Regions from separate parts of the Pseudarthrobacter leeuwenhoeki genome, predicted to be linked through region 1. Evidence: predicted binding sites of a transcription regulator. Region 1 holds the regulator's gene; the other holds the start of a gene.
The links. Region 1 encodes HrcA, which represses chaperone genes, less so after heat shock. Its sites were predicted from a motif close to TTNGCACTCGNNNNNNNCGAGTGCNAA; they were not measured.
Positions count from the first base shown of each region.

Region 1 (4,972 bases):
GGTCCGACGATCAGCAGCACCTCGCTGCTCTCGTCTGCCCGGTCGACAGCGGAGCCGTCGCCCAGGCCGTCGACCGTGGAGCCGGCCTCAAGCCAGGCCTCCAGAACCCGGCGCAGCGGACGCACGGCATCCTCGTGCAGGATGATGGCGAGGTCAGCCGCCGCCACCGCCGCCTGCAACCCGGCGCCGTCGACGGCGGGGCGGACCTCCGGGATCCAGGCGCGGCGTGCCTGCTTGGCCGCCGCCGTGACGACGGACTGCCACTTGGCGTGGGCCTTCGCCGCGCGTTCCGGCTTCCATCGGACAATCGAGCGTTCCGCCTGCCAGGGGACGACGGCGTCGATCCCCAGTTCTGTGGCGGTTTCGGCAGCGAGTTCGTCCCGGTCGCCCTTCGCGAGGGCCTGGACCAGGACGAGCCGGACCCCGGGCCGGGGCTCCTCGGTGAGTCCGGAGCACTCCACGGAGAGTTCGCCGGGCGCGGCAGCAACCACGGTACCGGTCAGGCGCTTTCCGGCCCCGTCGGCGATGTCCACGGCCTCCCCCAGGGCAAGCCGTTTCACCGTGACCGCATGGCGGGCCTCGGGTCCGTCAAGGACAAAGACGGAACCGGGGACCACCGCATCCAGGGTGCCGGGGGCAGTGAAGAAGACCGGGTTGCTCACCGCTACAGGTTACCGAGCCGGTCCCGAAGCTTCGCGAAGACCCCGCCGCTCGCGGCAAGCTTTCCTTCGCTGAACTGTTCCCCGCGCAGCTTGGCGAGCTGGCGGAGCAGATCCTCCTGGGCGGCGTCGAGCTTGGCGGGGGTGTCCACCTGGAGGTGGACCTTGAGGTCGCCGCGGCCGTAGCCGCGCAGGTGGGTGACGCCGAGCCCGCGGAGCGTAATGACCTCCCCGGACTGGGTGCCGGCCTTGACGTCGATCTCCTGCTGGCCGTCGAAGGTGTCGAGGGTCAGCTCGGTGCCCAGCGCGGCGGCCGTCATGGGGATGTTGAGGCTCGCGTGCAGATCGTCGCCGTCGCGCACGTATGTGGCGTCGTTGTTGACCCGGATCTCGACGTAGAGGTCGCCCGCGGGGCCGCCGGCAGGTCCGGCCTCGCCCTGCCCGGAGAGCTGGATGCGGGTGCCGGTTGCGACGCCGGCGGGAACCTTGACCGTCAGGGAGCGGCGGCTGCGGATCCTGCCCTGGCCGGCGCATTCGTTGCAGGGATCCTTGATGACGGTGCCGAATCCCTCGCAGGACCCGCAGGGGGCCGCGGTCATGACCTGTCCGAGGATGGAACGCACGGCGCGCTGGACCTGGCCGCTGCCGCCGCAGATGTCGCAGCGTTCCGGGTGGCTGCCTTCACGGCAGCACGAGCCCTCGCAGGTGGGGCAGGTGACGGCCGTGTCCACTTCGAGTTTCCTGTTGACGCCGAACACCGCGTCGCGGAGGTCGATCCGGACGCTGATCAGGGCGTCCTGGCCGCGGCGGACCCTGGAGGCCGGACCGGACTGGCCGCCGGCGCCGAAGAAGGTCTCGAAAATGTCCTGGAACGCGAAGCCCTGGCCGGCGTAGCTGCCGCCGCCGGAGCCGTTGTCGGTGCCGTTCTCGTTGCCTGTGGTGTCGTAGATCCGGCGTTTCTGCGGATCGGACAGCACCTCATAGGCGTGGGTGACGGCTTTGAAGCGGTCCGGGGCGTCATCACTGGGGTTCACATCCGGGTGAAGGGTCCGCGCCAGCTTGCGGTAGGCCTTCTTGATCTCTTCTCCGGTAGCTTCCCGGGAGACTCCCAGAACGTCGTAATGGCTGCTCAAAATGTGTATCTCTTCCTTATTTGTACTGCCGGTGGGGCACTGCCTGTTGGGGGCAAGAAGTCTGGTGCCGGCCCGTCGGGCCGTCAGGCCAGCCGGGTCTGCGCGGTTCGTCAGGGGCCGAGAATCCGCGAAAGGTAGCGGGCTACGGCCCGGACGGCGGCCATGGTGGTCGGATAGTCCATCCGGGTGGGGCCCAGCACTCCGACTTTCGCCGTTGCGTCCGGGCCGTAGCCGGTCGCCACCACCGAGGCCTCCGCGAGTCCGTCATACGGGTTTTCCCGGCCGATGCTGACCGTCACACCGCGCGGGTCCTCGGCCATGTCGCTCAGCAGGCGGAGCATGACCACCTGCTCCTCGAGGGCTTCCAGCACCGGGCCGATGCTGAGCGGGAAGTCGACGTTGGAGCGGGCCAGGTTGGCGGTCCCGGCCATGACCATACGCTCCTCGCGGCTGCTGGTGGCCAGCGCCTCAAGGCCGCGCGCCAGCGCCTGCGCGGCGCTGCGCCGCGCAGGCGGGCAGCTGGCAATGACCGGCTGCAGCGACTGCGGCAGCAGGTTCAGCGGGGTGCCCGGGAGGCTGCCAAGAAACCGTGTGCGCAGTTCCGACAGGACCTCGTCGGAAAGATCCTGACCCGCGTCGATGACCCGCTGTTCCACTTTCCCGGTGTCCGCGATCAGCACTGCGAGCACCTTGCGGGGCGCCAGCAGGACAAATTCGATGTGCCGCACCTTGGCCCGGCTGAGGTGGGGGTACTGCACGACGGCGACCTGGTTGGTCAGCTGCGCGAGCAGCCGCACGGTCCGGTCCAGGACATCGTCGAGGTCCTCGGAACCCTCCAGCAGTGCCTGGATGGCGCGGCGTTCCGGCGGGGAGAGCGGCTTGACCGCCGAAATCTGGTCCACGAAGAGCCGGTAGCCCTTGTCCGTGGGGATGCGCCCGGCGCTGGTGTGCGGCGCTGTAATGAGGCCCTCGTCTTCCAGGGCCGCCATGTCATTGCGGATCGTGGCACTGGACACCCCGAGGTGGTGCCGCTCCACGAGGGCTTTGGAGCCGACGGGTTCCCGTGAATGGACGTAGTCCACCACGATGGCGCGCAGCACTTCGAGCTTGCGTGGTTCGCTCACGGTCCACCTCCATTCGACTGTCCCGCACCCGGTGCAGCCGTTCGCCGGCCGCCCTGATACTGTCCTGGCACAAAGGCATGGTGATTAGCACTCGCCATGCCTTAGTGCTAACCAGTCTAATATGAGTCGCCGCATTGTTAGCATTGAGTTCGCTCCGGGCGTTCCTCCCGGGGCGGGTGTTTTCGGGCACAGCCCGCCGCAGCAAACCGAGCGCAAGGTAAGTGTGTAAGCCATGTCGTACCAGAATTGGGGCCCCCAGGACCTGTCTGCCCCCGTCAAGGCCCAGCTGCCGGACGTGCCGGTGGAGCGCGGAATGGTGCTCGAAGACGTGCAGTCCGGCTGGGTGGGTGCCGTCACCCGGGTGGAGAAGTCCGGCGGCATGCACGTCGTTGCCCTCGAAGACCGCCGCGGCAAGTCCCGGTCCTTCCGTCTCGGCTTCGGCTTCCTGCTGGAGGGCCAGCCGATCCGGCTGATGCCGCCGGTCCCCCGGGCCCCCGCAGCCGCCGCCGGCACGAGAACAGCCTCCGGTTCCGTCCGGGTGGCCGGGCAGCGCGCCCAGGTGGCCAAAGCGAGCCGGATCTGGGTGGAGGGCAAGCACGACGCCGAACTCGTCGAAAAGGTCTGGGGTGACGATCTCCGGGTGGAGGGCATCGTCGTCGAGCCGCTGCACGGCATTGATGACCTCGTTGGTGCCGTGGCCGCCTTCGGGCCCGGGCCCGGGCGCCGGCTCGGTGTCCTGGTGGACCATCTGGTTCCCGATTCAAAGGAATCCCGGATCGCCCAGGCGGTGATGGCGTCCCCCGGCGCGGCCGGCAATGTCCTGATCGTCGGCCACCCCTACGTCGATGTCTGGCAGGCGATCCGGCCCGCCGTGCTGGGAATCGAGAAGTGGCCGGTGATTCCCCGCGGCGTGGATTGGAAGACGGGTATCCTGATGGCCTTCGGCTGGCCGCACAGCACCAAGGAGGACATCGGCCTGGGCTGGCAAAAGCTCCTCGGCGCGGTCCGCAGCTACGCCGATCTGGAACCCTCCCTGCTGGGACGGGTGGAGGAGGTCATCGACTTCCTCACCGTTCCCTGAGGAGCCTTGCCGCGCACCCCCGCCAGCGGGCCGATCGGTGCTTCCGTGCCCGAGCACGTATTCTTGGTACGGCGGCTACGCTCCCCGCGCAGCCCTGGCACCTCCAGGCAGCAACGCACCACCGCAATCTAAAAGGACAACACCGTGGCAGATGACGCACGCGAACACACTGGCAACCAGGCCGGCCATGGCCAGCCCCCGTACCACGGCGTTCCCGCAAATGCGCTGCCGCTGACGGCAAACGAGGACCGCCAGTGGGCCACACTGGCGCACTTCGGCGGCATCCTGGGCTGCGTTCCCTCGCTGCTGATCTACCTGATCTTCAAGGACCGCGGCCCGTTCACGGCGCAGGAGTCCAAGGAGGCCCTCAACTTCACACTGCCGCCCACCCTTGCCGCCGTAGTGTGCAACCTGCTGGTCTTCATCCCGGTGGTGGGCAACATCTTCGCGGTCCTGGCCACGGTCATCTGGATTGCCGTGACGTGCTTCTCGGTCGCGGCCGGCATCCACGTCAACCGCGGCCAGCCGTACCGCTACCGGTTCAACCTCCGCAGGATCAAGTAGGAACGCAGTCCCGCCCTGGATGGGTCAGTCCGGCAGGATCCTGCGGACCACGGCGTCGGCGAGCAGCCGGCCCTTGAGTGTCAGGACGAGGCTGCCACGGAAGGCCGCCACCGGATCCACGAGACCGTCGGCGATGAGTCCGGCAACGGCGTGCCGCCCGGTGTCACCCAGCCCGCCCAGGCTGGCGATCTCCAGCCCGGAGTTCAGCCGCGCTTCCAGCATGACGCGCTCCACGTTGCGGGTCTCCGAATCGAGGGTTTCCCGGCCGGCTGCCGGCGACAGCCCGGACCCCAGGCGGTTGGCATAGGCGGTGGGGTGCTTGACGTTCCACCAGCGCACGCCGCCGATGTGTGAGTGCGCGCCCGGGCCGATCCCCCACCAGTCGTCCCCCCGCCAGTAGGCGAGGTTGTG
Region 1 is NZ_JBVAYY010000008.1:95,889-100,860, reverse strand. It holds gene ACZYX4_RS08870 (16S rRNA (uracil(1498)-N(3))-methyltransferase) at 1-662, opposite strand, end outside; gene dnaJ (molecular chaperone DnaJ) at 665-1,792, opposite strand; gene hrcA (heat-inducible transcriptional repressor HrcA) at 1,903-2,916, opposite strand; gene ACZYX4_RS08855 (DUF3097 family protein) at 3,149-3,997, shown strand; gene ACZYX4_RS08850 (DUF4870 domain-containing protein) at 4,142-4,561, shown strand; gene hemW (radical SAM family heme chaperone HemW) at 4,586-4,972, opposite strand, start outside.

Region 2 (4,972 bases), on a different contig from region 1:
GGGTTTGGGGACGTCCACCGGTTCCCAGCTGGATTCTTCGGGGGTGCGGGCGTTCGCTGTGCCGACGGACATGTCGCCAGAGGCCGCAGCTTCCGCCAGCGCCGCCTGGCGGAGTTCCTGGGCGGTAAGGGGCTTCGGTGCCGGTTTACCCTCTGCGGTGTCGGCCTGGGCGTCGAAGAGCGGGCTCTCGGGCCGCTCGCGGGGCTCCCCCGCCGGCTCCCGCAGCGGGGCACGCTCCGGGGCGGACCGTGCCGGGGCGCTCATGGCCTCGCGAAACGCATCGTTCATTTTTCGGCGGCGGTCCCTGACCGCGAGCCAGCGGAGCGTAAAGACTGCGGCTCCGGTGCCGAGGAAGGCAATGAAGGGCAGCCAAGGTGAGCCAAGGCCGAACATCCGCAGGGCCGCCGAGACGACGCAGGTGAGCAACGAGAGCAGACCGGCCAGAGCGAGGGCCAACCGGCCATAGCGGATTCTGAACGCCGGACCGGCGGCTGACGTCGTGGGGCCGCCGTCGAGCCCGGTACTTCCCGGGACGGACTCGGTGCGCTGGGTACTGGTCATGGGTTTCTCCTGCTGGGCCGTCATCTTCATGACGTTCCCGGCTTGGGGGGCTGCTGTTTCGAGATCGATGATGTCCGCCGCATGCTCGCCCGCGGGCTGCAGTTGGTGGCGTCCGTTCCGGAGCATGTAGGGTGCAACCCACACAATCCAGAGCGCAACAGCACTGAAAAGGATCACAGAGCTGCTAAGAGGAATATCCACATCAAAACCGTATGAGTAATGCGGGGTGCTGGGCCGCATTGTCCCCGGTGTGTCGCTGGGGAACTGTCAAATGACCGGTTTGATGACGTAAGGGCTGGTCAGACGGGTTCTGACGACTACACCGGACGGCTCTGCTGCCACCGCGACAGGAGCCCCTCCGGCACGTCCTCAGACGTCAGAGCGAAGCTCCGATGATCAGCCCATTCACCGTTGATGTGCAGAAACCGCGGCCGGTAGCCCTCGTCACGGAAGCCGAGCTTCTCGACCACCCGGAGGCTGGGCCCGTTTTCGGGTCGGATGTTGATTTCCATCCGATGCAGCCCAAGGTTCTGGAAGCAATAGTCCGTCACCAACGCCACGGCGGTCGGGGCAATGCCGTGCCCTGCCCGGTCCTTGTCCACCCAGTAGCCGAGTGTGGCCATCATCGCCGAGCCCCACACGATGGAGGAGACCGTCAGTTGCCCCACAATGACAGGCTCCCGGAAACCCGGGGTCCGCTCTGTAATCAGAAACGGCAGCGCCGTGGCCTGGGCGGCCTGCGCCTTGAGGGAACGCACCATATGGCGGTAGTCAGGAAGGCCACCCCCGGGAACGGGGTTGGAGGCTTCCCACGGGGCCAGCCACCCGCAGTTGCGGGAACGGACTCCGGACCATTCCTTGCGGTCCCGGTACCGGATCGGGCGCAACACAAGATCGCCGCTTTCGAGCGTCACCGGCCAGTTGAAGCCGCCCCCCACGGAAGCTACTTGGTCAGGCTGGGGGCCAGGCTCGAGGCGAAGCCCGGCAGCCATTCCCGCAGACCGGGACCCAGGTCGTCGCTGTCGCAAGCCAACTGGACGCAGGCCTTGAGGTAGCTGAGTTTGTCACCGGTGTCGTAGCGACGGCCGTGGAAGACCACGCCATACACGCCGTAGCCCTCGCCGTCACCGGCCGCGAGCTCCTGGAGCGCGTCGGTGAGCTGGATTTCGCCGCCGCGGCCGGGCGCGGTGCGTTCCAGCACATCGAAGACCGCCGGGTGGAGGACATAGCGGCCGATGATGGCCAGGTTCGACGGCGCGTCCTTGACGTCAGGCTTCTCGACCAGGTGGTTGATCCGGACGTACTCTTCGCCGCCGATCGCCTGGACATCGGCACAGCCGTAGGCGCTGATCTCTGAAGGCTCAACCTCGATCAGTGCGACCACCGATCCCCCGGTCTTCGCCTGGACTTCGATCATGGTGCTGAGAAGTTCGTCGCGGGCGTCGATGAGGTCATCGCCCAGCAGGACGGCAAACGGCTCATTACCCACGTGCTGCTTTGCACGGAGCACGGCGTGGCCCAGGCCCATCGGATCACCCTGGCGCACGTAGTGGATGTCGCCAAGATTGCTGGCCGCCTGGATGGACTCAAGCTTGGCAGTGTCTCCCTTGGCTTCCAGAGCAGCTTCCAGCGTGGGGACCCGGTCGAAGTGGTCCTCCAGCGCGCGTTTGCTGCGCCCGGTGATCATCAGGATGTCGCTCAGGCCGACTTTGACAGCTTCCTCCACGACGTACTGGATGGCCGGCTTGTCGACGACGGGCAGCATTTCCTTGGGCATGGCCTTGGTGGCCGGGAGGAACCTGGTGCCGAGGCCGGCTGCGGGGATGACGGCCTTGCGGACGGGAGCGTTGAGTGTAGTCACTGGACTAATCTAACGGAGGGACCAAACATTGGGTAATCATTCGAGCCGCCAGGAGAACCGTTGTTTACCGGGCTCCATCACGCGGAGGGGACACGGGAATGGCGTCGAAGGAAGAAATCCGGGGAAGCCACCGCGCCAGGCGTGCCGCGCTGACGCCGGCCTTGCTGGAGAGCGCCGGGGCAGGCCTTGCCCGGAACGGACTTGCCTGGGCTTCCAGCCTGACCGGTGGCAGCCCGGGCACTTTTGCCGCCTACCTTGGCGTGGGTTCCGAGCCCCCGACCCGACCCCTGCTGGCAGCCCTGCATAACGCCGGTCACCAGGTGCTGCTTCCGGTCTGCGAGCCCGGCCTGGCGCTGAGCTGGGTGTACTGGACACCGGCATCCAGATTTGTCCGGAGCCGCTACGCGCCCATCCAGGAGCCCGCAGGGGAACGCCACAACACCGCCCTCATGCAGCACACCGACGGCATCTTCCTGCCAGCCACCGCCGTCGACTGCTCCGGGAACCGGATCGGCCAGGGCGGCGGATACTACGACAAGTTCCTGGCGGCGCTGGCCGACCTCCTCCCGTCCGGAACCCCGGCGGCCGACGGCGGCCAGTTGCCGCCCGTGCCGACCGCCGCCGTCGTATACGACGGCGAGGTCCTGCCCGCCGGCAGCATCCCGGCAGAGCCCTTCGACCGGAAGGTGGCCGCCGCCCTGACCCCGGCAGGCGTACTGCCGCTGCAGCAGCGCTAGCTCATAAAGGGACGCGCCGCAGGGATGATAGAATTGGCACTCAGGCCCTGCGACTGCTAACGGGCGGATTACGGCGACGGAGACGTCGGCTGCGATCCCCACCGGACAGCACGGGACCTGCTCGTTTGTCCCAGAGGAGGATTTCCAGTGCCCACGTACGCATACGCCTGCAAGGACTGCAGCCACGCCTTCGAGATCGTGCAGTCGTTCACTGACAGCTCCCTCACGTCCTGCCCCGAGTGCCAGGGGACCCTTCGCAAGAAGTTCAACAGCGTCGGCGTCGTCTTCAAGGGTTCCGGTTTCTACCGGACCGACTCACGCGACGCCAAAGGCAGCACCGTGTCCCCGGCCCCGGCTCCTTCCCCCGCCGCAACTCCGGCGCCTGCCGCCGCTTCCGCAAGCTAGGACCTGTCCGGGGGCTCCGGCCCCGTTCCGGTTCGATGTCTGCCAGGCTGTTTATCCACATAGCCCAACGCCCCCCTGCCCGGCTTCCGCGCCGGTACGTAGTGTCGGGCTATGTCCACCCCCAGCAGTCCCGTCCCGTCCTTAGGCGCCGTCTCTGAGATCAAGCCTGGGGCTGTTTTTCGTGGCGGGTGGCACCCGCTATCGGTTCTGCGCAACGGCGGTACCCGCCGGCGCCACCCAGTCCGGTCGACGGCCGGACGTCCGCGGCACCAGCCGGGACCCGCCGGCCAGTCTCCCCGCAGGCGGCTGGCCCGGTGGCTGGCCCGCAACCGGAGGCTGGGGGTGGCACTGCTGCTGTGCGTGGCGTCCGGTCTCACGGTCCAGCAACTGACGCCGGCCCCGGCCTTCACGGTCTCCGCTTTCGCCGCCGCACGGGACCTCCCTGCCGGGGAAACACTCGGCCCGGATGACCTGACAGCGCTGAGTGTCCCGCGCGGGCTGGTGCCCGCCGGCAGCTACGGCAGCGCCGGGTCCCTGCAGGGCAAACAGCTTGCGGTGGCCCTGCGCAAGGGCCAATTGCTAACTGATGCCCAGCTCCTTGGCCCCGGCCTGCTGGCGGGAAGCCCTCCCGGATCTGCCGCCGTACCGCTCCGGATGGCGGACCCCGCCTCGATCCAGCTGCTCTCCCCCGGGCAACTCGTCAACGTCGTGATGACCACCGGCAGCGGCTTTGACCAGCCGGCAGCATCCCAGGTGCTGGCCGCCGCGGTGCCGGTACTGTGGACATCCGAGCACGGCAGCGGGGACGGCCAGTGGCTGGCAACCGGGGAGACCGACGGCCTTATGGTCGTGGCTGCCGACGCCGATCAGGCGGGGCGCCTCGCCGGTGCATCCACGCAGGGGAAGCTGTTCTTTGTCCTCGTGACGGCTGCCCCTGGCTAGCCGACCCCGGCACGAGCCCTCCCGGCAGAGGATCGCCCGGCAGCCCACCCCCCGGGCGGTCCAGGCCGGGAAGGACCCTAGCCCCAGTGCGGAGGCTTCTGTTCCTGGAGCCAGGAGTCGTGGTCGTAGCTGCCCGCCTCGTCGCCCCAGCGCCTCGGATCGTCTTCGGCTGCCTTGTTCGGCAGCCCGCCGGACGGGTCTGACTCCGGTGCGGGTTGTTGGGTATCGCTGTCGTTCTGGGTATCGCCGCCTGCAGTCATGCCGCCGGCCTCCTTACTGCCCTGATCTGTTCCGTGCTCCTGCGCGCTGTCCGGCCGTCCTGCCGTGGCCCGCTGTTCCGAGTCCTGCGCCTGGTTGACGGCACGGCTTTCGACGTCATCGCCGAAGAATCCCAGCGACCTCTGCAGCAGCTGCGACTCGACCGGTTTTTCCAGGCCGAGATATCCGCCGATGCGGTCGGCACAGG
Region 2 is NZ_JBVAYY010000001.1:242,364-247,335, reverse strand. It holds gene ACZYX4_RS01225 (hypothetical protein) at 1-762, opposite strand, end outside; gene ACZYX4_RS01220 (GNAT family N-acetyltransferase) at 879-1,553, opposite strand; gene galU (UTP--glucose-1-phosphate uridylyltransferase GalU) at 1,505-2,422, opposite strand; gene ACZYX4_RS01210 (5-formyltetrahydrofolate cyclo-ligase) at 2,521-3,159, shown strand; gene ACZYX4_RS01205 (FmdB family zinc ribbon protein) at 3,307-3,564, shown strand; gene ACZYX4_RS01200 (RcpC/CpaB family pilus assembly protein) at 3,907-4,506, shown strand; gene ACZYX4_RS01195 (AAA family ATPase) at 4,584-4,972, opposite strand, start outside.
Region 2: ACZYX4_RS01205 (FmdB family zinc ribbon protein) is a predicted target of HrcA. The motif match lies at 3,193-3,219, and genes of this name have one in related genera.